Regions from separate parts of the Embleya sp. L77 genome, predicted to be linked through region 2. Evidence: riboswitches for the same ligand, from Rfam matches in the RefSeq annotation. Region 2 holds a riboswitch; each other region holds the start of a gene.
The links. Region 2 has a riboswitch for cobalamin ahead of ACZOOI_RS19720 (ABC transporter substrate-binding protein). Riboswitches for the same ligand answer to the same signal wherever they lie in the genome.
Positions count from the first base shown of each region.

Region 1: it holds a riboswitch for cobalamin, as region 2 does, so the genes downstream of both, ACZOOI_RS28095 (ribonucleoside-diphosphate reductase subunit alpha) here and ACZOOI_RS19720 (ABC transporter substrate-binding protein) in region 2, are expected to answer to the same signal.
Region 3: it holds a riboswitch for cobalamin, as region 2 does, so the genes downstream of both, ACZOOI_RS33730 (CoA-acylating methylmalonate-semialdehyde dehydrogenase) here and ACZOOI_RS19720 (ABC transporter substrate-binding protein) in region 2, are expected to answer to the same signal.

Region 1 covers NZ_CM145709.1:6,604,412-6,614,669, forward strand. Annotated here, with positions in the region: gene ACZOOI_RS28075 (alkaline phosphatase D family protein) at 28-1,746, shown strand; gene ACZOOI_RS28080 (zinc-dependent alcohol dehydrogenase family protein) at 2,011-3,024, opposite strand; gene ACZOOI_RS28085 (helix-turn-helix domain-containing protein) at 3,158-3,964, shown strand; gene ACZOOI_RS28090 (ribonucleotide-diphosphate reductase subunit beta) at 4,083-5,060, opposite strand; gene ACZOOI_RS28095 (ribonucleoside-diphosphate reductase subunit alpha) at 5,078-7,396, opposite strand; cobalamin riboswitch at 7,474-7,720, opposite strand; gene ACZOOI_RS28100 (hypothetical protein) at 8,078-8,266, opposite strand; gene mug (G/U mismatch-specific DNA glycosylase) at 8,466-9,110, opposite strand; gene ACZOOI_RS28110 (GNAT family N-acetyltransferase) at 9,161-9,985, opposite strand; gene ACZOOI_RS28115 (VOC family protein) at 10,185-10,258, shown strand, end outside.
Region 2 covers NZ_CM145709.1:4,588,605-4,598,862, reverse strand. Annotated here, with positions in the region: tRNA gene ACZOOI_RS19760 (tRNA-Arg) at 6-78, shown strand; gene ACZOOI_RS19755 (hypothetical protein) at 478-1,041, opposite strand; gene ACZOOI_RS19750 (hypothetical protein) at 1,247-1,441, opposite strand; gene ACZOOI_RS19745 (helix-turn-helix domain-containing protein) at 1,543-2,742, opposite strand; gene galK (galactokinase) at 3,217-4,329, opposite strand; gene galE (UDP-glucose 4-epimerase GalE) at 4,323-5,288, opposite strand; gene galT (galactose-1-phosphate uridylyltransferase) at 5,294-6,454, opposite strand; gene ACZOOI_RS19725 (DeoR/GlpR family DNA-binding transcription regulator) at 6,602-7,405, shown strand; cobalamin riboswitch at 7,600-7,837, shown strand; gene ACZOOI_RS19720 (ABC transporter substrate-binding protein) at 8,073-9,059, shown strand; gene ACZOOI_RS19715 (FecCD family ABC transporter permease) at 9,056-10,213, shown strand; gene ACZOOI_RS19710 (ABC transporter ATP-binding protein) at 10,210-10,258, shown strand, end outside.
Region 3 covers NZ_CM145710.1:835,521-845,778, reverse strand. Annotated here, with positions in the region: gene ACZOOI_RS33735 (acyl-CoA dehydrogenase family protein) at 1-1,017, opposite strand, end outside; gene ACZOOI_RS33730 (CoA-acylating methylmalonate-semialdehyde dehydrogenase) at 1,022-2,521, opposite strand; cobalamin riboswitch at 2,720-2,889, opposite strand; gene ACZOOI_RS33725 (pyridoxamine 5'-phosphate oxidase family protein) at 2,959-3,432, opposite strand; gene ACZOOI_RS33720 (class I SAM-dependent methyltransferase) at 4,489-5,163, shown strand; partial or broken gene ACZOOI_RS33715 (epoxide hydrolase) at 5,276-5,404, opposite strand; gene ACZOOI_RS33710 (serine hydrolase domain-containing protein) at 5,688-6,968, shown strand; gene ACZOOI_RS33705 (hypothetical protein) at 7,193-7,549, opposite strand; gene ACZOOI_RS33700 (hypothetical protein) at 7,851-8,069, opposite strand; gene ACZOOI_RS33695 (MMPL family transporter) at 8,303-10,258, shown strand, end outside.

The DNA.
Region 1 (10,258 bases), 2.0 Mb from region 2:
CGACGAGGGTGGGGAGGGCCGAGGACGATGGCCGAGTTGCTGCTCGGTCCCGTGCTGCGGCACGTGGATCGTACGAGTGCCACCGTGTGGGTGGAGACCGACGCGCCGTGCGTGGTGACCGTGGCGTGTGAGGACGGCGTGGCCGAGGCCGCCACCTGGCAGGTGTTCGGGCACCATTACGTGCTCGTGGTGCTCGAAGGGCTCACGCCGGGACGGTCGCGGGAATACCGGGTGCTGCTGGACGGGCGGGTGTGCTGGCCGCAGGAGAACTCGACCCACCCGCCGAGCGTGGTGCGCACCGCTTCGGACGAGGGCGAGGCGGAGCGGGACCTGAACGTGGTGTTCGGATCCTGCCGCTGGTCGAGTCCGCCGAGCACCGAGGAGGGCGAGGAGCGCCGGATGGATCCGGACGCGCTGGACACCCTCGCCCGCCGGCTGATGCGCTCGCCGGACGAACCGCTGCCGGACGCGCTGCTGTTGCTCGGCGATCAGGTGTACGCGGACGAGACCTCGCGTGCGATGCAGAACCGGCTCGCGCGGCGGCGTGACCTGAGCAAGGCGCCGGGGCCGCAGATCGCCGACTTCGAGGAGTACACGCTGCTCTATCACGAGTCGTGGTCCGATCCGCAGATCCGCTGGTTGTTGTCCACCGTGCCGAGCGCGATGATCTTCGACGACCACGACGTGATCGACGACTGGAACACCTCGCATGCGTGGCGCACCGATATGGCCGCGACCGACTGGTGGTCCGAGCGGATCGCGGGCGCGCTCGCGTCGTACTGGATCTATCAGCACCTGGGCAACCTGGACCCGGCCGCGTTGGCGCGCGACGAACTGTTCGCGGCCGTCCGGGCGGCGGCGCCGGGCGAGGACGTCGGGCCGCTGCTGCACGAGTTCGCGCTGCGGGCGGATGCGGAGGCGGAGGGCAAGGCGACCACCCGGTGGAGCTTCCGACGCGACTTCGGCCGCACCCGGCTGCTGATGATCGACTCGCGCGCGGGCCGGGTGTTGACCGGGGACGGCCGGGCGATGATCGGCGCGGACGAGCTGGCCTGGATCACCGAGCAGGCGGACGAGGGCGGTTACGACCACCTGCTGATCGGTACCTCGCTGCCCTGGCTGCTGCCGCACGGCATCCACGACCTGGAGTCGTGGAACGAGGCGCTGTGTGCGGGCGCCCGGGGACCGCGGGTCGCGGAATGGAGCGAGTGGCTGCGGCGGGCCGGCGACCTGGAGCACTGGGCCGCTTTTCGCGAGTCGTTCGCGGCGTTGTCCGCGCTGCTCGGCCGGATCGCACTGCACGGACCCCGGTCGGGTGGACCGGTGCCGGCAACCGTGTGCGTGTTGTCCGGGGACGTGCACCACGTGTACGCGGCCGAGGTGTATTGGCTCGTCCCGGGGGAGGGGCCGCGGGCCGGGGAGGATCCGGGCGAGTCGGCCCGGGTCTACCAGCTGACCTGCTCGCCGGTGCACAACTCGGTGCCGCCGGCGATTCGGATCGGTTTCCGCTTCGGTTGGGGCCGCATCGCGACCCGACTGGGACACGTGCTGGCCCGGCATGCGCGGCTGGCCCCGCTGCCGGTCGAGTGGACGAAGCTGGGTGGCCCGTGGTTCGGCAACCACCTGATGACGCTCACGCTCCGGGGCCGCCGGGCCGAGCTGTCACTGGAGCGCGCCGAGGGCGGCCGACGAGGCCGCGCGGCGCACCTGCGCCGAGTGGGCCGGGCCGCACTGCGGGAGCGGTGAGCACCCGGCCGTCCCGGCGCAGGCGGAGGGGCGGCGGTCTGCCCGGCCGGGCCCCCTCCCGGCCGGGCCCCACGCGGGCGGTCGGCCCCTCCCGGGCGGTGCCGTGCCCCCAAGCGGTGCCCTGCCCCGGCCGGCCCCTCCCTCCCGGCCGGGCCTCCTCCCGGGCGGCGCCGTGCCCCCAAGCGCTGCCCTGCCCCGGGCGGTACGTGCTTCGGGGACGGAGCCGCGCCCCTGTGCAGCCCCCCGCCGCCGGGCTGCACATGCTCAGCGGTGGCCGATCACGACATTGCCCACGAAGCCGCCCTTGCGGTAGTAGCGCAGCGCCTCCGGGACCTCGTCGAAGGAGAACTCGCGGTGGATCGACGGGCGCAGCTGCGCAGCCTCCACGGCGCGGTTCATCGCCTCGAACTGCGCGCGGCTGCCCACCGCGAGCGGACGCAGCACGGCGCCCGCGTTGAACAGGGCCGACGCGGAGGGTGATGCGTCGGGGGCGTCCGCGCCCAGCCAGTGTCCGACGAAGGCGATCTCGCCGCCGAGCGCGGTCGCCGCGAGCGACTGGGTCAGGTTGCCCGCGACGTCGACGACCCGGTCGACACCGCGTCCGCCGGTCACCCGCCGCACCTGCTCGCCCCAGCGCGGATGCTCGCGGTAGTCGACCACCTCGTCCGCACCCAGCGCACGCAGCCGCGCCGCCTTGTCCGGGTTCGACGTGGTGGCGATCACCCGCGCGCCGAACACCTTGGCGAACTGCACCGCGAACAGCGATACGGCGCCGGTGCCGAGTGTCAGCACGGTCTCGCCGGGCAGCAGCGGCCGACTCCCGGTCAGCGCGTTCCACGCCGTCACCGCGGTCAGCGGGAAGGCGGCGGCCTCCTCGAAGGACAGGTGCTCGGGGATGGGTACGAGCGCCTGCTCGCCGACCACCGCGAACTCGGTCAGCATCCCGTCCCGCGAACTGCCCAACTGCGCGGCGTAGTCGAGTGCGAACGGCCCGTCGATCCAGTCCGGGAACACGGTCGCGGCCACCCGGTCGCCGAGCCGGACCCGGGTGACGCCCGCGCCGATCGCGACCACCTCGCCGGCCCCGGCGCAGCCCGGGATTGTGTCGGGCAGCACCGGCAGCGGGTAATCGCCGTCCAGGACCAGCAGTTCGCGCAGGCTGAGCGAGGTCGCCCGGACCCGGACCAGCACCCGACCGGGGCCCGGCTCCGGCTGCTCGTGCTCGCGGATCGTGATGCCCTCGATGCCGGCGCCGGGCCGCAGGTGGTAGCTCTTCATCGGGTTTCCTCCCTCGACCGATCGGCCCGCCCCGTTCGGCGGGCCGTGGCAACGATCATGTGACCGGCTCCGGAGCCGAACAATTCCCCCGAGGGAATTGCCGGAGATACCCTCGGCTGCCTAGAACTGCCTCATGAGCACGACGACCCGGCCCCCCGGCCCGGACTTCCCCGCCGAGTTGCGGCGCTGGCGCACCGCCCGGCGACTGAGCCAACTCGAACTCGCCGCCCGCGCGGAGACCTCCCAACGGCATCTCAGCTTCATCGAAAGCGGCCGATCGCGCCCCGGCCGAACCATGATCATCCGACTGGCCGAGTCGCTCGGCCTGTCCCTGCGCGAGCGCAACGCGCTGCTGCACACCGCCGGATACGCACCGGTCTTCCCCGAATCGGACCTGGATGCGCCGATGTTGCGCCCGGTCCACGACGCGCTGCGTGCGGTGCTCGAAGGCCACCTGCCCTACCCGGCGATGGTGCTGCGCCCGTACGGGCAGATCGTCGCGGCGAACGCGGCGATCGACGTGCTGACCGAAGGAGCGTCCGCGGACCTGCTCCGCGCCCCGATGAACATGCTGCGGCTGATGCTGCATCCCGAGGGCATGGCACCGCGGGTGCGGAACCTGAACGCGTGGGGCCACCACGTACTGGAGAACATGCGCGCCCAGGCGCTGCGCAGCCCGGACCCGCTGCTGGACGCCTTCATCGAGGAGCTGCGCGGCTACGTCCCGGACGCCGAACTGGGGCCCGACCACCTGGGTTTCGCGGTCCCGCTCCGCCTGCGCGACCCCGAGGGCCCGGGCGAACTGCGCCTGCTGACCACGCTGACGTCCTTCGCCACGGCCACCGATGTCACCCTCGCCGAACTGCACCTGGAGGCATTCCTCCCCGCCGACGAGGCCACGGCCACGGCATTGCGCCGTCGGGCGGCCGAACGCTCGTGAGCCCAGCCCCTTCCCCCTACCGCCGGCGCGTCGGCCGCACGGCGGGAGAACGCGAAACCGCCGTGCCGTCCCGATAAGGGGACGGCACGGCGGCTTCGTCGAGCACGACGCCTCGGGCTCAGAAGTCCTCGTCGAAGGACACCGAGCCGGTGACCGCGACCTGGTAGGCGGAGACCCGCCGCTCGAAGAAGTTCGAGAGTTCCTGTACGTCCTGAAGCTCCATGAACCCGAACGGGTTCGCCGAGCCGTAGACCGGGGCCATGCCGAGCTGGGCCAGCCGCCGGTCGGCCACGTGCTCCAGGTAGGAGCGCATGTCCGTGACCGTCATCCCGGACACGCCGCCCTGGAGCAGGTCCTCGGCGAACGCCGTCTCCGCCTCGACCGCCTCGGCCAGCATGCGCCGGACGTCCTCGGCGAGTTCGTCGTCGAACAGGTCGGGCTCCTCGGCCCGCACCGTCTCCACCACGGCGAACGCGAAGTCCATGTGCGCCGACTCGTCGCGGAAGACCCAGTTGGTCCCCGAGGCGAGCCCGTTGAGCAGGCCGCGCGAGCGCAGGAAGTACACGTACGCGAAGGCGCCGTAGAAGAACAGGCCCTCGATACACGCCGCGAAGCAGATCAGGTTGAGCAGGAACTGCCGCCGGTCCTCCCGCGATTCGAGCCGGTCCAGGCCCATCGCCGAGTCGATCCAGCGGAAGCAGAACTCCGCCTTGCGCCGGATCGACGGGATGTGCTCGACCGCGGCGAACGCCTGCTCGCGCTCCTCGTGGTCGGGCATGTAGGTGTCGAGCAGGGTCAGGTAGAACTGCACATGGACGGCCTCTTCGAAGAGTTGCCGCGACAGATACAACCGGCCCTCGGGTGAGTTGATGTGCCGGTACAGGTTCAGTACCAGGTTGTTCGCCACGATCGTGTCACCGGTCGCGAAGAACGCGACCAGGCGCTGCACGAGGTGCCGCTCCGCCGGGCTGAGCTTGTCCAGGTCGGCCAGGTCGCTGTGCAGGTCGACCTCTTCGACCGTCCACGTATTGCGGATCGCCGCGCGGTACTTCTCGTAGAAGTCCGGATACCGCATCGGGCGCAGCGTGAGGTTCATTCCGGGATCGAGCAGGCTCACGTGCACGCCTCACAGGCTTCGGGGTTCTCCAGCGAGCAGGCGATGACCTCCAGGTCGGAGATCTCCTCGACCGGCGCGGCCGAGGCCTGCGCCGGCACCGTCGCCTGCTGGATCCGCGTCGCGGGGCGCGAGCGCAGGTAGTACGTGGTCTTGAGACCGGTGGACCACGCGTAGCGGTACATCGAGGACAGCTTGCCGATGGTCGGGTCGGCCATGAACAGGTTCAGCGACTGCGACTGGTCGATGTACGGCGAGCGGGCCGCCGCCAGGTCGATCAGCGCGCGCTGCGGCAGCTCCCACGCGGTGCGGTACAACTCGCGCACGTCCTCGGGGAGTTCGGCGATGCCCTGGACCGAGCCCTCGGCGCGCTTGATCCGGTCGCGGACCTCGGGGGTCCACAGGCCGCGGGCCTTGAGCTCGCGCACCAGGTAGGCGTTGATCTGGAGGAACTCGCCGGACAACGTCTCGCGCTTGAACAGGTTCGACACCTGCGGCTCGATGCACTCGTAGGCGCCCGCGATCGAGGCGATGGTCGCGGTCGGTGCGATCGCCACGAGCAGCGAGTTGCGCAGGCCGTGTTCGGCGACCCGGTCGCGCAGCGCATCCCAACGCTTGGTTTGGGTCGGGTGGACGCCCTCCCACAGGTCCGGCTGGAGCCGACCGCGCGCGGCGTGCGTCTCGGCGTAGGCCGGGTGCGGGCCGTGCACCTCGGCGAGCGCCGAGGAGGTCTCCAACGCGGTGAGGTAGATCTCCTCGGAGATCAGCGTGGACAGCTCGCGTGCCTCGACCGAGTCGAACGGCATGCCGAGGGTGAAGAACACGTCCTGCAGGCCCATCAGACCCAGGCCCACCGGGCGCCAGCGCGGGTTGGACGCGGCGGCCTGGTCGGTCGGGTAGTAGTTGATGTCGATGACCCGGTCCAGGAAGACCACCGCGGTGCGGACCGTCGCGCGCAGCTTGTCCCAGTCCATGCCCTCGCCGGCGACCACGTGCGCGCCGAGGTTGACCGAGCCGAGGTTGCACACGGCCGTCTCGCCGTCGCTGGTGACCTCCAGGATCTCGGTGCACAGGTTGGACAGGTGCACCACGTTGCCCGGCTCCGCGGCCTGGTTGCAGGTGCGGTTGGCCGCGTCCTTGAAGGTCATCCAGCCGTTGCCGGTCTGCGCGAGCGTGCGCATCATCCGGGCGTACAGGTCGCGCGCGGGCATCTGCCGGACGAACCGGCCGTCCCGCTCGGCGGCTTCGTAGACCCGGTCGAACTCGGCGCCCCACAGATCGGGCAGTTCGGGCAGCTCGTTCGGGTCGAACAGCGACCAGACGCCGTCCTCCTCGACCCGGCGCATGAACAGGTCCGGCACCCAGTTGGCCAGGTTGAGGTTGTGCGCGCGGCGCGCGTCCTCACCGGTGTTCTCGCGCAGTTCGAGGAACTCCAGGATGTCCGGGTGCCACGTCTCCAGGTACACGCAGGCCGCGCCCTTGCGCCGGCCGCCCTGGTTGACCGCGGCCACCGACGAGTCGAGCGTCTTGAGCCACGGCACGATGCCGTTGGAGTGCCCGTTGGTGCCGCGGATCAGCGAGCCGCGCGAACGCACCCGCGACCACGCCACGCCGATGCCGCCGGCGAACTTCGACAGCCGGGCGATCCGCCCGTACATGTCGTAGATCGACTCCAGCTCGTCCTTGGGCGAGTCGAGCAGGTAGCACGAGGACATCTGGGTGTGCACCGTGCCGGAGTTGAACAGCGTCGGCGAGCTGGGCAGGTAGGCGAGCGAGGACATCAGCCGGTAGAAACCGATCGCCTCGCCGGGCTCCTGGGCCAGGCCGCACGCCACACGCAGCAGGAAGTGCTGCGGCGTCTCGACCACCTTGCGCGAGACCGGGTGGCGCAGCAGGTAGCGGTCGTACACGGTGCGCAGGCCGAAGTACTCGAAGCGACGGTCGCCTTCGACGTCCACGGCGGCGTCCAGCTCGGCGGCGTGCTTCGCGACGAACGCCGCGGTCTCCGCGCCGATGATGCCCTCCCGGCGACCGAGCGCGATGCCGGCGCTGAACGAGGTGACGCCGGCCGCCAGGGCCTCGTCCGCGATCCGGCCGGCGAGCAGCCGCGCGGCGAGCCGCGAATAGGCGGGCTCCTCGGCGATCAGCTCGGCGGCGGTACGCACCGCCAGGTCCGCGGCGGCGCCCTTGTCCGCGCCCTCGTTCAGGCCCGCGACGACCCGGCGGACGACCCGATCCGGATCGACCTCCGGCAGATCGCGCGCCTGGGTGCGCACCAGGGTTGCCAGTTGGTCCTCGGGGCTTTCGTCGATCCGCATCCGGGTCGCGCCCACGCTGTCCACAACGGTCACGTGCTCTCTCCTCGCGAGCTCGTACGTACAGGTGACCCCGCGCCCGAAGGCACGGGCAGCCGGCAGGTATTCGGACTCGCGGGCATGCCGGGGCACCACCGGGCACGGCGTGCTCGGCGGGCCGCGGAGTACCTAGTGGTCGTCGCTTCCCGAATGCCTCTCGGCGTTCGGCGCTCCATGACGACGTTCGTTCCCGCTCACCGCTGCGGGGCAGTTCCGGCTTCACACCGGATTCCCTCTCGCGTCGCCCTTCCACTGAAGGAACGGCGAACCAGCTGCGTCGCAGAGCATATATGTAGTGGCCGGGTGGTCGTTGCACCCCCAGGTGTTGTGTCGTGTCGCGGTTCTCGGCGTACCACGGATCACCGCCGGCGGGCACGCCCCCGGCGGTGCGGCCCCCGGGCGCCGGGTGCGCGGTGCCCGGCGGGCGGTGCGGGGCCGTATCCCCGCCGGATACCCGGCACGACGGTACTCGCGTGCACCGCGTCGAGCGGTCGCGCGACACGCCGGGCGGCGCGGTGTCGTGGGACCTGCCGAATCCGCGCGAGGGCGGCGGCCGGGGTGACCCGAGAACGGGTCGCCGCGCCGCGCTCGGCGGGCGGCGGAGGCGGTCGGGCGGTGCGTCGCGGGCGCGGGCGGTGCGCGGGCTCAGGGACGGCCGGTCCGAGGCCCCGAGTGCGGCGGGCGGGCGTGTCGGGCCGGGCGGTCGTGCGGTCGGTCCACCGGTCGCGGCACCTCCCGGCCCGAGTCGCGCCACTCCGCGACCAACGCCTCGTAGACGGGGGTCTCGATCGTCTCGGTGGGCCACGGCCCGAACGGGGCCCGCAGGATCTTCATGCCGATCCAACCGCGCGAGGGGGCGTGAAGTAACCACCAACCGGGTGATGCCACTCGGTCGATTGACGTATCGACTCGGATATAGGTAGTCGAAACGGACCCGACTCGCCCGGGAACGCGAGAACCCGGGCTCCAGGCATCGCGCATCGGGCATCGGTGGACGGCGCGCCGTCGCGCGGGGTCGCCGACCCGGGCCGGCTCACGCCGGCGGCGAGGAGCCCCGTCCCTCCGGGCCCGCCGGGGCTTCCGGGGCCGCGCGGCCCTCGGCGGCCCCGCCCGCGCCCGAGGAGTTCGGATCGCTCGCCGCGCGGAGTTCGGCGAACGCCTCGCCCAGCGCCGCCGCCGTCCAGTGCGCGTTCAGGCCGCTCGGGTTCGGCAGCACCCAGATCCCGGTGTCGCCGATCCGCTCGTGCTGCCGGCCGACCACCGCCTTCGGCCGGCCGAAGCCGGTCCGGTAGGCGCCGATGCCCAACACCGCCAGCCAGGCCGGTCGGTACCTGTGCACCCTGGCCGTGAGCGCCGCGCCGCCCGCGATGTACTCGTCCCTGGTCAACTCGTCCGCGCGGGCGGTGGTGCGGGCCACCACGTTGGTGATGCCGAGACCGAGCGCGAGCAGCTCGTCCTGCTCGGTCGGAGCGAGCAGGCGAGGTGTGAACCCGGACGCGTACAGCGCGGGCCAGAACCGGTTCCCCGGACGGGCGAAGTGCCGGCCGGTGGCGCCGGACCACAGGCCCGGGTTGATCCCGCAGAACAACACCCGCAGGTCGGGCCCGATGACGTCCGGGATGCTGCGCCCGTGTGCGGCGGCCAGCTCGGCGGCGGTGGGATTGCGGCCCGGCGGGATGGGCAACACGAGCGGTTTCGCGGGGCCCGGCTCGGGCTCTTTCGCGGCGCTCACGGTGCCTCCGCGATCAGCGCCGTGCCCACCGACCGGAAGCCGAGTCGGCCGTACATGCGCGCCACGTCCTCGTCGCCCGCCGACAGGAACACCGTGTCGTTCCCGCCGTCGAGCGCATGCCCGGCCAGCTCCCAGGTCACCGCCGCCGCGAGGCCGCCGCGTCGGGCCGCGGGGAGGGTGGCCACGCCGACGATCTCGGCCGTGTCGTACAGGTGCTGGTAGCTGCCCACGCACAAGGGTCCGGCCGGGCTGTACGCGGCGAACATCACCGTCTCGCCGGAGCGCAGCCGCTCGTTGAGGTAGGACAGCAGGTTCGGGTCCTGGCCCAGGGCGGTGGTGTCCCGCTCGGTGGGGCCGTCGGTTCCGAAAGCGGTGCCCGGGTTGGCGAACCCGACCGTCGCGACGCTGTGCACGATCGCCAGATCGGTGGCGTCCGCCCGGACCCGACGCACCGTCACCAGGTCCGGCAGGTCCGGGCGTTCGGTGGGTCGTTCGGTGGGGTCGAGCACCATCAGCGGGTGCTCGTGCACGTGCAACTCGGCCTCGATCGCGGCTGCCCGCAGCGTCGGGGTGGTCTCGTCGACCCATTCGAACGACTCGGGCACTTTCAACTCTCTCTGCCGCGCCCGCACCGCGCGGACGTCCGCGGCGGTGGGCTCGACGGAGCTGCCGAGCGTGGGTCGTGCGTAACGGGGCCATCCCTGGCCCTCCCGGATGAACAGGGTCAACCCGCCGAACGTCTCCGTACGCGTGGCCCGGCGAGCCACCGCGTCGTAGAACGTCTCCAACTGGGCGCGCACCTCTGCGGCGGACTTCGGCATGCGGGCCAGTGTGACACGCCCGTCCGCTTCGATTCCGGCCGGTGGGCCCGGCGGGGACGGGTCGAGCACGTGGCGGTCGGCACCCTTGGGGCCGGGCCGACACGCGCTCGCGCCGGTGGTCGGACGGCAGGTGACACGGGCCCGCCCGCGGGCGGTAATTCCGTTGGACCGAGCGATGGTGCGGCACACAATGGCGGGCATGGCCATTTCCCTGCACCACATCGTCATCGACGCACACGATCTGCCGGGCCTGGCCCGTTTCTGGGCCGACGT
Region 2 (10,258 bases):
CCCACGCCCTCGTAGCTCAGTGGACAGAGCAGGTGCCTTCTAAGCACTTGGTCGCAGGTTCGAGTCCTGCCGGGGGCACCGCCACGCCGCCGTCCGCCGCCCGCACCCCCGGGCGGCGTCCGCGCAGGTCAGCGCAGGTGTGCACGTGCAGGCCCGGCGGCCGTACCGGTGGGCCGTCGGGTGCTCGCGGGACGGTCGGCACCCGACCGTGACCGGGCTTGCGCAGGCGGTGACGGCGCGCCGCCTTGTCGTCGCCCGGATCCGCGATGTGCCCCCTTCGTGTCGTTTGCGCAATGGGATGTGCCGGCCGGAAACATACGGGTCCCGCGGCACGGAGGGCCGGGCTCGGAAGCATGGAGGAGCCGGCTCGCAAGGTCGCCGCTCGGCCGGTTGCGCGAGCCGGGCGGGACCGGGGCGGGACGGTCGTGGGGTTCGGCGGTGGTCTCCTCGGTGGTGCTCGGTCGTGGCGGTCGGCGGTCATCGGCCGGTCTTCGGGTCCCGGACGAGGCACGCGATCCTGCGGTCGTCGAGTGCCGCGCGGATGCCTTCGCTGTCGAGCCATCGGCCGAGGCGGGTGTGCAGCTCGGCGACCTGGTCGATGGTGAGGCCGGTGACCGGTGTCGGGTCCAGGCACAGCTTCGGCTCGGGTGGCGCGGCGGTGGGGACCAGGTCGGGGCGACGGCGGATGAGGTCGTCGAGCAGGACGCCGCGGTGGTGCTCCTCGACGTGGGCGACCAGGCCCGGTTCGTCGGCGACGGGGTCGACGAGGATGCGCAGCAGCAGGCCGTGGCCGTCGCGCACGAGGCGGGCCCGCCCCGGCTTCGGGCCTTGGCTGCGCCGGGGCCGGAGCAGCGTCTCGGCGAGTGTGGCCACCTCGGCGTCGGTCAGGTGGGCGGCTGCGCGGTCGAGTTGCACGGCCGGGGGATGGAGCCCGGCGGAGACGACGAGGAGACGCCACGGTCGCGGGTGGTGGACGGGCACGAGGTGAATGGTCCAGGCGGGCAACGTCACGGTCGCGACGACCGCCTCGGATTCGGTCACGAGGACTCCATGGTGCGTGTGTGGGGTGGTTGCTGCGGACGGGGGCGGTGCCGCCGCCGGGACGGCACGGGGGAGACCTCCTCCGACCCCTGCCGCCCCCGCCCCGCGGGTGACCCGGTCCGACCGTGTGGGCAATGACCGTCGGACCGGGGCGGTGGCCGCTCGGCACGGCGCGGTTCGGCGACGCCGAGCGGTGGTCGAGCGATCAGGCGTTGCGACGCATGATCGGGCTGCTGCCTTGCTGGATCAGGTAGGCGCCGAGTTGGCGGTACAGGGCTGCGCCCTCGGCGTCGGTGATATCGGGCAGCTCGCGGCCGGGGATCTGTATCCGCACCGGCTCGGAGGCGTTCCCGCTGGGTACAACACGCACGATGTCGTCGAGGGTCGTCTCGTCGCTCATCTCGCTCCCTGTGTCGTGGTCCGACCAGCATGTCGCGAGCATGGCGACGGACCGGGTACGCCTCGTACCCGGTCCGCCAATGCTCGGCAAATCTGTTGTGGTCAGACCCCGATACGACGCGCCATCCGCATTACCGGCTCGCGTGAGGCAAGAAGGTTCCGCCGTTTCGCGGTGGTGACCATGTCACGGACGAGTGGATGCGCGTGCACATACTCGGGCGCGATCCGGTCTGCGTCCAAGAGCGCGCGCATGCTCGCCTCGTCGTCCGAATCCTGAGCATGGGCACGGCCGATGTCGATGTACCGGCGCGCCCTTCGTTCCTTCGGAAGACGAGACAGGTCAATGCCTCGCGCCGCCTCCAACGCCGCGCGGCCGTCGCCGAGTTCGAGCCTGGCCGAGACTCCGAGGAGCGCAACGTTGCCGGGGCCGAACGCGGTCTGGAAGTCGTCCCGCTCTCCCGTTCGCGCCGCTGCCCTTCGGGCCTCGGCCAAGTGGCTTTCGGCGTCCCGCCGTTCGCACCATTGCGCCGCGCCGACTGCCGCGACCAGGTGCAGTGTGCCCCACAGGGACCATGCGGCCATGTCATCGCCAAGCATGCCGTCGAGTTGGTCGAGAGCCGTTCGGATGATGGCGCTTGCCTCGGAGGTGGCGCCTGCCGACATGCACACCTCGGCCTGGGTCCACGCGGCTGCGAGCGACAACAACGGGCTTCCGGCCTCGGCTGCGGCATCGGCCGCCTGCCGAGCCGCAACGGTGGCAAGGTCGATCGCACCGAGCTTCTTGGCCATCATCGCCGCATCGGCGAGTCCTGCCGAGAGGAACCCGGAAGCGGCGAGTCGATCGTCTCCCTCCAGACCCGCAGCCGCCGTCGATGCATCGTCGATCAACGCCGGTAGGAGAAGGCCCAGTTCGCCGAACCGGGCATTCGCCCGGTATCGATGTGCGGTCAGGGTGTCGATGTGGATATCCGCGAGATCCCGCGGAACCCCGGTCACCTGGCCGAGTTGATGCCGAAGGAGCGCACGCCGCAGCGTTGGCATCGCATCGAGGCCCCGAGGTCCGTCGTCGTCGCCGGCCTTCCGCGGCGGCGTGCCGACGAGATCGAGCAGCGAGACGCCGAGCAGGTCGGCGATCGTCAGGATCGTGCTGAATCGGTCGAGTTGCCGGCGCCCGTCCTCGACGCTACGCATCCAGTCGGGTGATCTGTCGAGGGCCGCCGCCATCGCGCGACGGTCGATGCCTCGCTCTTTGCGGAGCGCTTTCACACGCTGTCCGATGCTGAGATCGTGGTCGTCAACCACGGTTCTTCACCTGCCTGCCTGTCGAGCAGGAGCCTCCGGAGGCATGGCCTGCCAGTTGGAAGGTTGCCTTCGTCACGGTACGCCGAGCAGGGATACATCCGGCCTGGCGTAAGCCCTTCGGCCTGCCCTGCGCCGATCTTTTGCCGGTGGATGGGCGATCGGGTACACCCGGTACCAAGGCGCGAGGGTCGATGTTGGTGATTTGCGACCGGCCGTCGTCGCGGATAACCGGTGGACACCACCCGGCGGCAGATGCCCCCAGAGATCAGGCCGACTGCCTGGAGACGATGTCCGAGCGGAGCCGGCGGCGGAGGGAACGCGAGGTGACACCCGTGAGGGTCGCGGGGGACCTTGGGCATCACCGCCGGCCTCCGGTCCCCGACCGCGGATCGGGCGGCCGTACGACCGTGATGGTCGTTCGGCCGCCCGAGGGTGGTGCTGTCGGGCCCGATGTGGAGTCGGGCCCGGGGTCGGTCAGGATTCGCGGCGTGCGCCCGCCGACGGCACCGCCTGGAAGAACCGCGGTGCGGTGAAGCCGCGGGCCGCGAAGGCCTTTTCGACCGCCTCCTCGACCGCCGCGCAGCGGTCCGCGTCGACCAGCGCGATGGCCGAGCCGCCGAAGCCGCCGCCGACCAGCCGGGCGCCCAGCGCGCCCGCCGCCAGCGCGGTGTCCACGGCGGTGTCCAGTTCGGCGCAGGAAATCGTGTAGTCGTCCCGCATCGACGCATGCGACGCGGTCAACTCGGGCCCGATCGCCCGGACATCGCCGGCCTCCAACGCCTCGACCACACGCAGCACACGCGCGTTCTCGGTGAGCACGTGCCGCACCCGACGGCGCAACGGCCCGTCCGGCAGCGCCGCGAGGGCCGCGTCCGGATCGGCCACCTCGCGCAGCGACGGCACCCCGAGCAGTCGCGCCGCCTCCTCGCAGGAGGCCCGGCGCTCCGCGTACCCGCCGTCCACGAGCGCGTGCCGGGCCCGGGTGTCGATCACCAGCAGCCGCAACCCCGCGCTCGCGCAGTCGAACGGGACGTGACTGCCGGTCAGGTCGCGGCAATCGAGGAAGAACGCGTGGCCCGCGACGCAGCCGAGCGAGGCCATCTGGTCCAGCATGCCGACCGGGACGCCCACGAAGTCGGTCTCCACGCGCTGCGCGATCCGGGCCGACTCGACGCGATCCAGGCCCAGTTCGTACAGGTCGTCGAGCGCCAGCACGACCGCGCAGGACAGTGCCGCCGACGAGGACAGCCCCGCTCCCACCGGCACGTCGCTGTCGATCCTGATGTCGGCTCCGCCGATCTCGTGCCCTGCCGCGCGCAGCGCCCACACCACACCCGCCGGGTACGCGGCCCATCCGTCCGGTACGCCGGGCGCCAGGTCGGCGATCGCCAGGTCGACCGATTCGCTCCCGGCGTGCCCGGATGCCAGCCGCAGCCGGCCGTCCGTACGCCGCCCGACGGCGGCACGCGCGGTGTGCGGGATCGCGATCGGCAATACGAACCCGTTGTTGTAGTCGGTGTGTTCGCCGATCACGTTGACCCGGCCCGGCGCCGCCCAGACGCCTTCGACGCGGAACTCGCTCACCACGCCGCCTCGCCGTCCCGCAGGAACGTCCACGCGTCCGCCACGATGTCCTCCAGCGAGGTCCGGGTCGGCCGCCAGCCCAGCACGTCGCGCGCCCGGTCGGCGGCGGCCACCAGCACCGGCGGATCGCCCGCCCGGCGCGGCGCCTCGTGCGCCGGTACCGCGCAGCCGGTCACCGTGCGGACCGCGTCCACCACGTCCCGGACCGAGAAGCCGGTCCCGTTGCCGAGGTTGCAGATCAGGTGCCCGGTCGCGGCGCCGCCCTCGCCGGTCGCGGCGAGCGCGAGCAGGTGCGCGTCGGCCAGGTCGGCGACGTGGATGTAGTCGCGCACGCACGTCCCGTCCGGCGTCGGGTAGTCGGTGCCGTATAGCGCGACCGAGCCGCGGGTGCCGTTGGGCACCTGGAGGGCCAGCGGGATCAGGTGGGTCTCGGTCGCATGCCGCTCGCCGTACCGGCCGTACGCGCCCGCGACGTTGAAGTAGCGCAGACTCACCGCCCGCAGGCCGTACGCGGCGCAGTACGAGGTGATCAGGTGATCGACCGTCAGTTTCGAGGCGCCGTACGGGTTCGTCGGCGCGCACGGCGCGTCCTCGGTGATCGGCGAGACCTCGGGAGCGCCGTAGACGGCCGCGGTGGAGGAGAACACGAAGCGGGTGACGCCGTGCGTACGCAGCGCGTCCAGCAGCGCGAGCGAGCCGCCCACATTGTTGTGCCAGTACCCGGCCGGCCCGGTGACGGACTCGCCGACCAGGGAGGACGCGGCGAAGTGCAGGACCGCGTCGAACGACGGGTCCAGGTGCCGGGCGGCGTCCTGGACCCGGCCCTCGACGAACACCGCCTTGTCCGGGACCGCGTCGCGATGCCCGGTGGACAGGTCGTCGAGCACCACCACGTCGTGCCCGGCCGCGACCAGGTGGGCGGCGACGACGCTGCCCACGTAGCCCGCGCCGCCGGTGACCATGAGCCTCATTCGCCGACCTCCCGCAGTCGTGCCGCCGCGGTCTCCGGCGGTACGTCGCTGATGAACACACCCATCCCCGATTCGCTCCCGGCAAGGTACTTCAGCTTGCCCGGTGCCCGTCGAATCGAGAAAAGCTCCAGGTGGAGCGCGAAGTCGACCCGGCCCGAGCGGACCGGTGCCTGCTGCCATGCGGCGATGTACGGCGCGGGCTCGCCGTCGAAGAGGCGGTCGAAGCGGCCGAGCAGATCCAGGTACATCGGGCCGAACTCGGCGCGCGCGGCCTCCTCCAGCGCGAGCAGGTCCGGCACGCGGCGGTTCGGGTACAGGTGCACCTCGTACGGCCAGCGCGCGGCGGCGGGCACGAACGCGGTCCAGTGCTCGCCCTCGGCCACGATCCGCGATCCGTCGGCCCGCTCCGCGGCGAGCACGTCCTCGAACAGGTTGCGACCGGTGCGGTGCCGGTGCGCGGCCGTGCTCGCGATCATCGTGGCCGTGCGCGGGGTGACGAACGGGTAGGCGTAGATCTGCCCGTGCGAGTGCGGCAGCGTGACGCCGATCTCCCGGCCGCGGTTCTCGAAGCAGTACACCTGCTCGACGCCGGGCAACGCGGACAATTCGGCGGTGCGGTCGGTCCACGCGTCCAGTACCAGGCGCGCCCGCTCGGGGGTGAGGTCCTTGAAGGACGCGTCGTGCTCGGGGGTGAAGCACATCACCTCGCACCGTCCGCCGGACGGCCGGCTCGGGAACGGGTCGTGGTCCCAGCCGGGCTCGGGCCGCCCGGCCGCGGCACCGCCGGCGACGGGATTCGAGGGGTCCTGGCCTGCCTGGGCTGCCTGGGCTGCCTGGCCGGAGGTCGAGGACCCGGACATCGACGGGAAGCGGTTCTCGAAGACGACGACCTCGTAGTCGGCTTCGGCGACCTCGGTGGCCCGCTCGGGCGTGGACGGGCACAGCGGGCACGCGTCGGCGGCGGGCAGGTGGGTCCTGGTCTGCCGGTGCGAGGCGACCACGACCCACTCGTCGAGCAGTCGGTCGTAGCGCATCTCGGAGCCGCTGACCACGGGGGCGAGATCACGCGTGTCGACGGCGGTGCGGACCGCGTCGTCCCGCGTGTCGTAGTAGACGATCTCGCGACCGTCGGCCATGACGGCCTGCGTCTTCTTCATGTATTCAATCTTGCAAAGCTTTCCAAAACTTGTCAATGAGAAAGTCATGACAGCCAGGATGCTTGCCGTTGTCGCGATCCCGCCGCCATCCGCCCGGCCCCACCTGCGGTTTGACAAGTTTCGGAAGGTGTCCGCAAGATGGCGCCCATGCCTGACGACGACACCGACGGTCTGCCCGCCGAAGGCCGCCGCGCCCGGATGGCCGCGACGATCGCGGATCGAGGCTTCGCCAAGGTCACCGACCTGGCCGAGGCGTTCGGCATCTCGCGCGTGACGGTCCGGGCCGACCTGGAGGTGTTGGAGCGCCAGGGCCGGCTGCGCCGGGTCCGCGGCGGCGCCATGTTCACCGGCCGCGATCCCCGGGTCGAGCCGTCCTTCGAGGAGGCGCTGACCTCGGCATCACCCGCGAAGACGCTGATCGGGCAGGCCGCCGCGGCGCTGGTGTCGCCGGCCGAGAGCGTGGTCCTGGACGTGGGTACGACCACCACGTTCGTGGCCCGGGCCCTGGTGGACCGCGACGACCTGCGCGACCTCGTGGTGTTCACCAACGGGCTGACCATCGCCCTGGAGCTGGAGCGGGCCATCCCCCGGTTCTCGGTCGTGGTCACCGGCGGCACCCTGCGGCCGTTGCAGCACTCCCTGATCAATCCGCTCGGCGACCACATCCTGGAGCGCATCCACGCCGACACGGTCTTCCTCGGCTGCAACGGCGTGCACCCCACGGGCGGCATCACCAACGTGAACCTGCCCGAGGCCGAGGCCAAGCGGGCGATGTTGCGGGCGGCCGGGCGTCGGGTCGTGGTCGCCGACGGGTCGAAACTGGGCCGGGTCGAACTCGCCGAGGTGTGCCCGCTGGCGGACATCGACCTGCTGATCACCAGCGGACCGGCCGACCCGGACACGCTCGACGCGCTGCGCGACGTGGGGCTGGAGATCCTGGTCGCCGAGTAGCGGCCGAAGCAACGGGCGGCGCCGCGGGCTCCGGGCGACTCGGTCGGCCGACCTCACCCGGGCCGACCTCGCGCGGATCGGCCCGACCCGAACCGCCTCGACCGCCGACCCGCGTCGGGCCGATCCGCGCCCGGCTGACCCGTGCTTGCGGCGACCCGCGCAGCCCCCTCGCTCGGCCGCCGAATCGACCATGGTTAGGCTGCCCTTGCGAACGGTTCACCCGGCTTCGACCGATTCCGGGTGTCGCAAGAGGGAATCCGGTGCGAATCCGGAACTGCCCCGCAGCGGTAAGTGGGAACGAAAGTCGCCATCACGCACTGGGCCCGGTGATACGGGATCCGGGAAGCGGCGACCGGTAGGAAATCCGGCCACACCCGTGGCGATCGGAACCCGCCCACGAGTCCGAAGACCTGCCGTCGCCCGCGTTCGCCTCGCGCACGCGGACTTCCGGGACCTCGCGGGCGGGTCCGTCGGACGACGGCGCCGCACGGTGTCCGGCGCCGCGCTCCCTCCCGAGTTCCCCGACGAGGACTCGCAAGGGAGAGCTTCGACGATGCCGACACGAATGTTGACACGGACCCCGAAACCGGGGCGGATACCGACACCGAAACCGGGGCGGACACCTGGGCGGATACGGACACCGATACGTGGGCGGATGCCGACGCCGATGGCCCGCACCCGCCCGTGGGCCGCCGCAGTCGCCGCACTCGCGCTGTTCGCGACCGCATGCGGCGGTGCGGTGCAGGACAAGAAGCCGAGCACGCCCGCGCCCGTCGCCTACAAGCCGTACACCGACGCGGACAACTGCGGCGTCACCACGACCTACGACCGGCCGCCGCAACGCGCCGCCACGCTGACCTCCAACGCCACCGAGCTGATGCTCGAACTGGGCCTGGCCGACCGGATGGTGGGCACCGCGTACCTCAAGGGCCGCACCATCGGCGACAGGTACAAGGACGCGTACGCGCGCATCCCGGTGCTCGCCGACGCGCAGCCCTCACTGGAGAAACTGCTCGAAGCCACACCCGACTTCGTCTACTCGGGCTACCCCGACGGCTTCTCGGAGTCGTCCGGCCACACCCGCGCCCGGCTCGGCGAAGTGAACGTCAGGACCCACCTCAACCCCGAGGGCTGCGCCAAGGCGCCGGTCACCTTCGACCGGCTCTACGACGAACTCCGCTCCATCGGCGGCATCTTCGGCGTCCCCGAGCGTGCCGAACGCTCGGTCGCCGAACTGCGCCGACGGCTCGACGCGGTCACCGCGCGGCTCGCGGGCACGACGCCGGTCAAGGTGTTCGTGTACAACTCGGGCGCCGACGCCGCGCAGACCACGGGCGGCAACTCGATGCTCGACGAGATCATCACCCGCGCCGGCGGCACCAACGTGTTCGCCGATCTGAACGAGCGCTGGACCAAGGTCTCCTGGGAGCAGGTCGCCGAACGCAAGCCGGACGTGGTGCTGATCTACGACTACGTGACGCCGTCGGTGGACGCCAAGATCACCACGCTCAGGGCCGTTCCCGTACTCGCCGACGTACCCGCACTGCGCGCGAACGCCTTTCCGGTGATCTCGCTGTCCGTCGCCCAGCCCGGACCGCGCTCCGTGGACGCGGTCGAGGAACTCGCGAAGCAGCTGCACCCCGACCGGTCATGACGATCGATCAGGACCCGACGACGGTACGGGTCGCCATCCTGCGCGGCGGCGGCCCGCCGGCGGTGCCGGACCCGCGCCGCCCGGTCCACGTGCCGGGCGGCCGGGTACGGCTCCCGCTGGTGGTCGGCGCCCTGCTCGTGGCGCTGTTCGCGGCGGCGACGGCCGGGCTGCTGGTGGGATCGGTGCCCGTGCCGTGGTCGGAGACGTGGCGCATCCTCGCGCACCGGATCGGCGGCGACGCGTGGGTGCAACCGTCCTGGAGCCGTGCCCACGACCTGATCATCGCCGACACCCGACTGCCCAGGGTGTTGCTCGCGGCGGTCGTCGGCGCGACGCTGGCCGTGGTGGGCATGGTGATCCAGGCGATCGTGCGCAACCCGCTGGCCGGGCCGGACGTGCTCGGCGTCTCCGCCGGCGCGGCCGGCGGCGCGGTCCTGGTGATGCGCTGGGGCGTGGCGTCGGTCGGCGGCCTGTCGCTCGGCGCGCTCACCCTCAACGCGGCCGCGTTCGCCGGCGGCCTGCTCACCCTGCTCGTGGTGTTCTCGGTGGCCCGCTCCGGCGGCCGGGTCACCGCGGTACGGCTGGTCCTGGCCGGGGTCGCGGTCAGCGCCGTGTTGTCCTCGCTGACCAGCCTGCTCGTGCTCACCTCACCGGATCCGCAACTCGCCGCCCAGGTGCTGTTCTGGACGCTGGGCGGCTTCGGCTCGGCCCGCTGGACGCTGCTGCTCGTACCGGCCCTCGCGCTCGCGATCGGCCTGGTCGTACTGCTCCTCCAGGCGCGCAACCTCAACCTGCTCCTGGCCGGCGAGGAGAGCGCCGCCGCGCTCGGCCTGGACGTCCAGCGGTTCCGACAGGGGATGTTCCTGCTCGCCGCGGTGCTCACCGGGGTCGTGGTCGCGGTCAGCGGGGTGATCGGCTTCGTCGGCCTGATGTTGCCGCACGTGGTCCGGCTGCTGGTCGGCGCCGACCATCGGCGGGCGCTGCCGGTGGCCGCGCTGCTCGGCGCGGTGTTCGCGATCTGCGCGGACCTGGTGGCGCGTACGGTGCTCGCCCCGCAGGAGTTGCCGGTGGGCATCGTGACCTCGCTGGTGGGCGGCCCGTTCTTCGTCTGGCTGCTGCGCCGGGACGCGCGCCGGGAAGCGGGCGCGCGATGAGCGGACCCGCAGCGCGCCTGGTCCTGGACGAGGTCACCTTCGCCA
Region 3 (10,258 bases), on a different replicon from region 2:
GTACCCGCCGTGCAGTTGCAACGCGCGATCGGCCACCGAGAAGGCGGTGTCGGTGGCGAACCGCTTGGCCATCGCGGACAGTTGCGCCGCCCTGGGATCACCCTCGTCGAGCGAGGAGGCCGCGTGCCACACCAGCGTGCGGGCCGCTTCGAGTTCCGTTGCCATGTCCGCGAGTTGGAAGCGCAGGGCCTGCGCGTCGATGAGCCGCGAGCCGAACGCCGCACGGTCGGTGAGATGGCGCACGGAGGCGTCCAGTGCGGCCTGCGCGCCGCCCAGCGAGCATGCGGCGATGCCGATCCGGCCGCCGTCGAGGGCGCCCATCGCGATCCTGAACCCGTCGCCCTCGGCGCCGAGTCGGTGCGTCGCGGGCACCCGCACGCCGTCCAGGACCACCTGGCGGGTGGGCTGCGCGTGCCAGCCCATCTTGCGCTCGTTCGGCCCGAAGGACAGCCCGGCGCTGTCGTCCTCCACGACGAACGCGGAGATCCCGTCGGCGCCGTCCGCTCCGGTGCGCGCCATCACCACGTACACCGCGGAGGATCCGGCGCCGGAGATGAACTGCTTGACGCCGTGTAGGAGATAGTCGTCGCCGTCGCGGGTCGCGCGGGTGGTCAGCGCGGCGGCGTCCGAGCCGGCTCCCGGCTCGGTCAGGCAGTAGCTGGCCAGATCGTGCATCGAGCACAGACCCGGGAGCCAGCGTGCGCGCTGCGCCGGCGTGCCGTGCCGGTCGATCATCGAGGCGACCATGTTGTGGATGGAGTAGTAGGCGGCGATGGTCGGGCAACCACCGGCCAGCGCCTCGTAGATCAGTGCGGAGTCGAGTCGATTCAGCCCCGAACCGCCCCGATCCTCGCCGACGGTGATGCCGCCGAGGCCGAGATCGGCGCCCTTGCGCAGGACGTCGACGGGGAAGTGGCCGGTGCGGTCCCATTCGATCGCGTGCGGGGAGAGGTGTTCGCGGGCGAAGTCCCGGGTGGTCTCGACGATCGCGAGCTGGTCGTCGGTGAGTGCGGTCATCGGGTCAGTCCATCGTGGGGATGTCGAAGTTCGCGCTCTCGCGCGCGGTGGACGGCCAGCGCGACGTGATGGTCTTGGTCCGGGTGTAGAAGCGGATCGAGTCGGGACCGTGCTGGTTCAGGTCGCCGAATCCGGATCGCTTCCAGCCGCCGAAGGTGTGGTAGGCCACCGGCACCGGGATGGGCACGTTGACGCCGACCATGCCGGTGTTCACCCGGCGGCCGAAGTCGCGGGCGGTGTCGCCGTCCCGGGTGAAGATCGCCACGCCGTTGCCGTACTCGTGCTCGCTGGCCAGGCGCAGCGCGTCCTCGTAGGAGGCCGCGCGGACCACGGACAACACCGGGCCGAAGATCTCCTCCCGATACACCCGCATCGAGGGCGTCACGTGGTCGAACAGCGACGCGCCGACGAAGTAGCCGTCCTCGTGGCCGGGGACGTGCACGTCGCGGCCGTCGACGAGCAGCTCGGCGCCTTCGGCGACGCCGATGTCCAGGTAGCCGTGCACCCGTTCGAGTGCGTCCCGGCCGACCAGCGGGCCGAAGTCGGCGTCCGGGTCGTGGGAGGGGCCCACCCGCAGGGTGGCGATGCGCGCGACGAGCTTGTCCACCAGCGCGTCGGCGGTCTCGGCGCCGACGGGAACCGCCACCGAGATGGCCATGCAGCGCTCGCCGGCGGAGCCGTATCCGGCGCCGATCAGCGCCTCGACGACCTGGTCGAGGTCCGCGTCCGGCATCACGATCAGGTGGTTCTTGGCGCCGCCGAAGCACTGGGCGCGCTTGCCGTTCGCGGTGGCCGAGGTGTACACGTACTCGGCGATCGCGGTCGAGCCGACGAAGCCCAGGGCCTGCACGCGCGGGTCCTCCAGGAGCGTGTCCACGCTCTCCTTGCCGCCGTGGACCACGTTCAGCACGCCGGGCGGCAGTCCGGCCTCGAGGAAGAGTTCGGCCAGGCGCAGCGGCACCGAGGGGTCGCGCTCCGAGGGCTTGAGCACGAACGCGTTGCCGCATGCGATGGCCGGGGCGATCTTCCACAGCGGGATCATCGCGGGGAAGTTGAACGGGGTGATGCCGGCGACCACGCCGAGCGGCTGGCGCAGCGAGTGCACGTCGATGCCGGTGCCCGCGTTGTCGGTGAACTCGCCCTTGAGCAGGTGCGGAATACCGATGGCGAACTCCACGACCTCCAGGCCGCGTTGCAGGTCGCCGTGGGCGTCGGCGATGGTCTTGCCGTGCTCGGCCGACAACAGTCGGGCCAGCGACTCGCGTTCGGGTTCGATCAGTTGCAGGAAGCGGGCCAGGACCCGGGCGCGCCGCTGCGGGTTCCAGTCGGCCCAGGCGGGCTGGGCCCGCTCGGCGTCGTCGATCGCGGCCAGGGTGTCGGCGCGATCCGCGAGCGGAACGCGTGCCTGTACCCGCCCGGTGTTGGGGTCGTACACGTCGCCGAACGCGCCGGATGCGCCGAGGACGTGCTTGCCGCCGATGAAGTGGGAAAGCTCGCGGATCATGAACGACCTGTCTCTCGTCAGGTGCGATCCGGAGGCGGGGCATGGCCCGACCACGCAACGTCGGCGCGGGTGCGCGTGGTTGCCCGGGCGGGTCGACGTCGAAGTGGTCAGGAGAACCTGGGGAGTTCGACGTTCGCAGGATCATCCGGGGCGGGTGCGCAGGCCGGTGTCATGCGTGTTTGCTCCATCCTCGTGGACAACACGGATATACCCGCGGCCGGTATCCTGACTTCCGGATCTACGCACGATGCCCGCCTTCCCGGCCTTCGCCAGTGGCTTGGTGCTGCGGCAGCGCACTCCCCGGTCACAGTGGCGGGACCATGTCGGATTCGCACCGACTTCCCTGCACCGCGGACCTTGTTGTTGAAGACGATATAGTCGGACGTCCTAGTAAGTCCAGCCGGCCCGGTCCCGGTGACCGCGGCCGGCCGGGTGCCTCAGGGGACGGGCGGTGGCTTCCGGGCGTCGGGAAGGTTGGGTCCTGCGGGCGTCCCGGCGTTGTGCCGGCGTTCGGCGACGAGTCCGGTGACGAATTCCGTGGTGACCCGAATCCACACCGTTTCCGCGTCGTCGCCGTCGATTTCGGGGAGCAGGCGATCCAGGTGCGCCACGGCGGAGGCATCGCGGACCCGGGAGGCGTGGCCCGTCACCGTACTCGTCCAGCCGGTTTGTGCGGTGCGGTCGATGCGGTCGGCCTGGAACGCGACCACGGCGTCGAGTGCGGCCTTCGCGAGGGGCGAGTCGGTCGGAGCCCGAAACACCACGCACTCCCGGTCGAGGGCGAACGCCACCAGGTGCACGGCCGGAAGGGCGCCCTCGCTCACCACGACGCGGCCCAACCCCGCGCCCGCCATCAGGGCCAACGCCTCCTGGCGCCCGAGGGGGCGTTTCATCACGGCGTGTTCGCTCATGTCTCAACCCTCGAATCCCGCGCGGGCGCCGACACGGGGTCGAACGGCTCGTGCCGGTCGATTCCCGCATGTCGCGCCGGGCCCGACGCCCCGCGCGCTCGACCGCGCGTCCGCTCTCCCGGACCCTGACCTCAGCCTTCCGCGCGCCCGACGCCCACACCAGGGCCGACCGGCCCGGTCCCGCGGGCCCAACGGCCGGTTGCCGCCGGGACCGGGCCGACCTCGTGGGACGGGAACCTTGCGAACGCACGGAGGCGACGGCGAGTTCGCCCCGGGCGAGCCAGGAACGACGGGGCGCTGCGCGACCGGACGCAGCCCGGGGCAACCCGGCGCAGCGCGGACGCGGGCCTGAGCCCGGCCGCTTCCCCGGGCGATGGGTACGGCGGCCGGGCCGATCATGGGTGCGCACGGAGCGACGTCGATCGGGTTCGACCCCGTGGCTACGAGAGCCTGCCCGCTGCGCCGGCCCGCACGCCCGACTCTGCTCCTCGTTCGCAACGTCGGGCAGAGCCGTTCGGCCCGGTCGGTTTCGGCGAAGGTCCCTTCGTGTGCGCGCGACCGGGAGGGGACACCCCCGAGACGGAAACGGATGGGCGCACGAACGGTGCCTTGGCCACCGACGGAACCGGGCTCGGATCAGCGTTTGACATCGGCAAGTTGCTGCACGTGCGTTGCATGTGGTCGAGGGGTCTCCTACGCTCCAATCGGCTGCATGGGGACGTCGAACACAGGAGCGCGCGGCGGACCGCCGACCGGCTCGCCGTGAGGTCCGAGGGCGTACGTTCCCACGAGGACGCGCCCCGCTCGTGCCTCCGCACTCCGTCCGCGGCGTGCGTCGCGGGCCGAGTGGTCGGGCACGGATGCACACGCGACACCGGGCATCGGTGCGTCGTCGTCGGGTGTGGCCGCCCACGATGTGATCCGCGGGACGGGAGCAGGTGTGGGGCGGAAGCGAATCACCGCGGTTGCCCACCCTGCCGCGCCGCCGGCCCGATCCCGCCCGCCCATCCGGCCGCCGTGCGGCGACCGGACGCCTGCCAGGAATCCGAGGCACCGATGACCGACCTCGCATCGCTGCACGCCCACTACGCCGCGACCCCCGACGGCCGCCCCAGCCGCTACCAGGCATGGGAAGTCGGCCGCGCCGTGGGCGACTCGATCACCCCGGCCACCTGCGACCCCGAGTACCGGACCTGGATGGTCGCCCATCTGGCACGCCTGCTGGACCGAGGACGCCCCGACTCCGCGCTGCTGAGCCTGGGCTGCGGCAATGCGATGGTCGAGGCCGAGCTGGTGCGCGCGGGCCACCGGGTGCTCGCCGTGGACGCCCTGCCCGAGGCCGTCGACCTCGCCCACCGCAAAGGCGTGGACGCCGTCTGCGCGGACGTCCTGGTCTGGACGCCGCCGACCCGCGCCTGGACCGTCGTCTACGCCGACGGCCTGGCCGGCGACCTGCACCGGTACACCCGGGGTCTGGGCCCGGCCCTGGAACGCTTCCACACCTGGTCGCAGCCCGGCATCGGCAGCCTGGTCCTGTCCGACGACCCGCTGCACGTCGATCCCGACGTCCGGACCGACCCGGACGTTCCCGGCTTCTCCTGGCTGTGCGCCCTCGCCCTGGCCGACGAAGCCGAAGAGGCCGGCTTCCGGGACGCGACGACCGCGACGATCACCTACCGAGGCCCCCTGCCCGGCCCCCGCGACCGCGCGGTCGTCACGGCCCTCCACTGAGACGCGCCGGGAGTGGGCAGTGCGGGCCGGCCCGGTGCGGAGGAGCAGGCATTCCGGGTCGGCGCGCTCGTGGTGCGCGTCGCCGGTGTGCGGTGCCGGCACCGCCGGCGCGTTACCGCGTCATCGCCGCCCGGTAGGGCCGGAAGGACGCGCGCAGTTCCTCGGCGTACGACTCGGGCTCCTCGAACGCCGCGAAGTGCCCGCCGCGTGCGGGCTCGGTCACCCGCACGAGGTTCGTCGTACAGCGTCGCGCGCAACCGGGCCCGAAGGTCCTCGAGATCCGCGGCCGCGGTCCGGGACGTGAACGGTTCGGGGGCGAGGCAGAGCATCCGACATGCCACGCATGCCAGGCGCTGCCCGGTGGATCTTGGTGGGGCCGCGCCGCCGGGCATCCGCCCTTCGGGCTCCTCGCTGCGCGCGTCTCGCCGGCTGCGAACACGCCCACCGGTGGCGCAACACCGGTCCGGGGCCGAATCGGCCCGGTATCTGTGAGGTCCCTTGCTCCCGAACGAAACGGACCCCTCGTGCGAACCCGACTGCCGCACCGGCTCCCGATCCCCGAACGACGTCCACGCCGCGCCGGGGCGGCCCGAAGGCGTGCCCGCGTCGCCGCGGTGGCGGTGGCGGCGCTGCTGAGCGTGACGGCCGCCGCACCGCCGTCGGGCACCTCGGTGCGATCCGATGCCCCGGCCGGATCCGCGCAGCAGGTGCCGTCGTTCGTCAAGACGCTGACCCCCGAACTCGTCGCCATGATGCAGCGGCTGCGCGTCCCCGGCGCGATCGTGTCCATCCGTACCCCGGAGTGGGGCACCTGGACCACGACCCTGGGCACGGGCGACCTCGCCGACGGCACACCCATGCGTACCGCGGACCACATGCGGGTCGGCAGCATCACGAAGACCTTCACCGGGACGATCATCCTGCAACTCGTCCAGGCGGGACGGTTGTCGCTGGAGGACCCGGTGGCCGCGTTCCGGTCGGACGTACCCGACGGGGAACACATCACCATCCGCCAACTGCTCCAGATGACCAGCGGTCTGTACAACTACACCGAGGACCCCGACTTCAACCGCACTCTGGACGAACAGCCGCAGACCCCGTGGACTCCGGACGAGCTGCTTGCCATCGCGTTCCGGCATCCGTCGTACTTCCCGCCCGGCGGGGGATTCCACTACTCCAACACCAACACCGTGCTGCTCGGCCTGATCGCCGAGAAGCTCACCGGCCAACCGCTCGCCGAGCTGTTCCGACAGCACATCTTCCGCCCGCTCGGCATGTCCGAGAGCAGCCTGCCGAACGACTCCCGCCTGCCGCTCCCGCACGCCCACGGTTACGAGTTCATCGGGAATGTGGAGAGCCTGACCGCGCCGGTACTGACCGGCAAGGAAGCGGCCTGGGCGGATTGGTCGGCCGGCAATCCCAAGGACGTCACCGACGCGAACCCCTCGTGGGCCTGGGCGGCCGGCGCCGCGGTCTCCACCGTCGACGACCTGCTGCGCTGGGCCCCGGCGTTGGCCACCGGCACCCTGCTCAGCCCCGAGATCCAGCGCGAGCGGCTGAAGTTCGTGCCCGCGTCGGACCAACCCGGGGCGCCCACGTACGGCCTCGCCATCGCGGACTTCGCCGGCTTCCTCGGCCATGACGGCCAACTGCCCGGCTACAACAGCTTCGTAGGGTACAACCCGCAGTCCTGCGCAACCGTCGTGGTCCTGGTCAACCTCAACCAGTCGCCCGACGGCAACGCCCCGGCCAACGAACTCACCAAACTCATCCTGACGAAGGTCTTCCCCGGGTCGCCCTCGTAGCCTGCGCCCACGTGCCGCAGCCGATGGCCCGCGGCGGAGCCCGGCGGACTCCGCCGCGGGCCCGGGGCCGAACCCCCGGGGCCGAACCCGCGGGGCCGAACCCGCGGGGCCGAACCCCCGGGGCCGAACCCCCGGGGCCGAACCCCCGAAGCCCGAATCCCCGGGTCCGAAACCCCGGGGGAGCGGCGACTACCGTGCTCGTACGCACGTGCGCAGTGCGCGAGTCACCCGGGATGGGCGTTCAACGCGTGCTCGCCGGTGCGGAGTTCGCCGTCCGCGCCGAGCAGCGTGGCGCGCGTGGTCGGCGCCGCGGCGCGCCAGGTGGGGCGCAGGCCGAGGAGGAAGGCGTGTCGGTAGGCGGAGGCGATCGCCGCCGCACCCGCCTCGTCCAGTACCTCCGTGTCCATCAGGTCGAACGTCACCTCGACGACGTCGTCGGGCAGGGCGTTGATCCGCGCCACCAGATCCTTGCGCAGCCGGTGCGCGACGGACGCGTCCACGGTCCTCGGTACCACCACCCGCGCACGGCCCTGCTCCACCAGACACTCGCAGTCCCAGGTGTCGGCCACTGTCTCCCCCATCCCACGTCGAAGAACACGCCCGCAGGGGCGGGGCGTTCCGCTTCTTCGAGTCCACCGCACGCCGGGAGTCCCCGCACGGTCCGATACGCAAACGAGACGAAATCGAGGGCGTCACCGGGCCCGGCGGCGACCGGCCGGCCCACACCGGCACCTCCGACGGCCGCCGAAGCGTAGCCGGAGGCGGAGCACAGCGCCACGCGGATCGATCACGAATCCCGCTCCCGGGGTGTGAAGTCGGTCCCTGAAGCGGCCGAGTGCACACCGAGCGGTCGAATGGGGGCTCAGCCGTCACCCCGCGTCGTCACCCGGCGTCGTCCGCCGGCCACTCGTCGCCGCCCTCCCAGGCCACCCGGTCCCGATCGGTCGGGTCGAGGCCGAGCCGGGCGGCCAGATCGTCCAGCTCCCGGCGGCTGTGCAGTTGTCGGTAGGTGCCGTCGGCGAGCATCACCAGCCGGTACTCGTCACCCGGGCGATACGCCTCGACCACGAGGTCGAAACGGCCGTGCGCCTTGTCGCTCATGGTTTCCACGGTCGCGCACCCGGACCCGATCGGCCACCCCCGCCGGAGCCGCTCCGGCAGGTCCCGGGCGGCCCGTTCGCATCCTCCGCAGGGCCCGCCGGAGGGGGTCGATCGCCGCACACGCGACGCCCGGTGCCGCGCCAGCGGACGCGTGATGCCGGCCCCGATGCCATCCTGAGGAGAGTGCTCCTCGGGCGACACCGGAACACGTTCGAGCGGTGGAGGTGGCCGGGATGGGCGGAGCGGGACGAGTTGCACGACTGGTCTGCGGCCGGCGCGCCAAGTGGATCATTCTCGTGATCTGGATTCTGGTACTGGTCGTGGCCGGGCCGGCGGCGAGCAAGCTGATGGACGCGGAGAAGAACGACGCCTCCGCGTGGTTGCCCGGCAACGCCGAGTCGACCAAGGTCGTCGACCAGTCGAAGGCATTCCTGCCGCAAAACGTCACCGCGGTCGTGGTGTTCGCCCGCGCATCCGGTCTGACCCCGGCCGACGAGGCGACGATCGCCGCCGATGCCGCCCGGATGCGCACCCTCACCGACCACGGGATCGTCGGCGCCCAGGTACAGGGCCCCATCCCCGACCGCGCCGCCGCCCCGCGTGCCGCGCTGGTCCTGGTACCGATCACCTTCGGCGACAACGGCTGGAACAGCATCGCCAAGGCCGTGGACGACATCCGCGCGATCCTGGACGCCGATCCCGACACCGGGCCGGAATCCCACATCACCGGGCCGGGCGGCGTCGCCGCCGACAGCAGCGACGCGTTCGAGGGCATCGACGGAACCCTGCTGTTCGCGGCCCTGGGCGTGGTCGTGGTGATCCTGCTGTTCACCTATCGCAGCCCGACGCTGCTCCTGGTCCCGGTGTTCTGCGTGGTCGGCGCCCTGTTGGCCGCCCAGGCGGTGATCTACGTACTGGCCCGGCACGCGTCCCTGGTGGTCAACGCGCAGAGCGCGGGCATCCTGACCGTCCTGGTGTTCGGCGCCGGCACCGACTACGCGCTGCTGCTCGTCGCCCGCTACCGGGAGGAACTGCGTCGACACGAGGACCGACACGAGGCGATGGCACTGGCCCTGCACCGTGCCGGCCCCGCGGTGATCGCCAGTGCCTCCACCGTGATCATCGGCATGCTGTGCCTGCTCGCCGCCGAGATGAATTCCACCAACGGCCTCGGACCGGTCGCCGCCATCGGTGTCGCGGTGGCTCTGCTCGCGATGCTGACCCTGTTCCCGGCGGTACTGCTCATCGTCGGGCGGTGGATCTTCTGGCCCGTCATCCCGCACCTGGGCTCGCCCGAGCCGACCGAGACCGGCCTGTGGGCCCGGATCGGCCGGCGCATCGCCCGCCGACCGCGCGCCGTGTGGATCGGGACCTCGGCGATCCTGGCCGCGCTCTCCCTGGGCATGCTGGCCCTGAACTCCACCGGCCTCACCACCGCCGAGAGCTTCACCGACAAGCCGGACTCGGTGGTCGGCCAGGAGGTCCAGGCCCGCTACTTCCCGGCAGGAACCGGGCAACCACTCCAGGTGATCGCCGACGCCCGTTCGGTGGACGCGGTCCGCACATCGCTGGCGGGCGTGCCCGGGGTGGTCCCCGACAGCGTGCTGGTCCCGCCGGGGGTGCCGGCGGAGCGCGACGGGCGGTCGTACCTGGAGGCGACCCTGGTCGATCCGGCCGACAGCAGCGCGGCCCGGAACACCGTCGACGACGCCCGCTCCGCCGTGCACGCGGTGCCGCAGGCGGACGCGCTCGTGGGCGGCGGAACCGCGGCCCAGTTGGACAGCAACCGGGCCTCGGAACGCGACGAGAAGCTGCTGATCCCGGTCATCCTCGTGGTCGTGTTGATCATCCTGGGGCTGCTCCTGCGCGCCCTGGTCGCCCCGGTCGTGCTGATCGCCACCGTGGTGTTGTCCTTCACCGCGGCACTGGGCATCAGCGCGCTGGCGTTTCGGCACGTGTTCGACTTCGCCGCCGAGGACACCTCGTTCCCGCTGCTCGTCTTCGTCTTCCTGGTCGCCCTGGGCATCGACTACAACATCTTCCTGACCACCCGGGTGCGCGAGGAGAGCATCCGCGGCGACACTCGCACCGGTGCGCTGACCGGGCTCGCCGCGACCGGCGGCGTGATCACCTCGGCCGGGCTGGTCCTGGCCGGCACCTTCGCGGCCCTGGCCACCCTGCCGATCGTC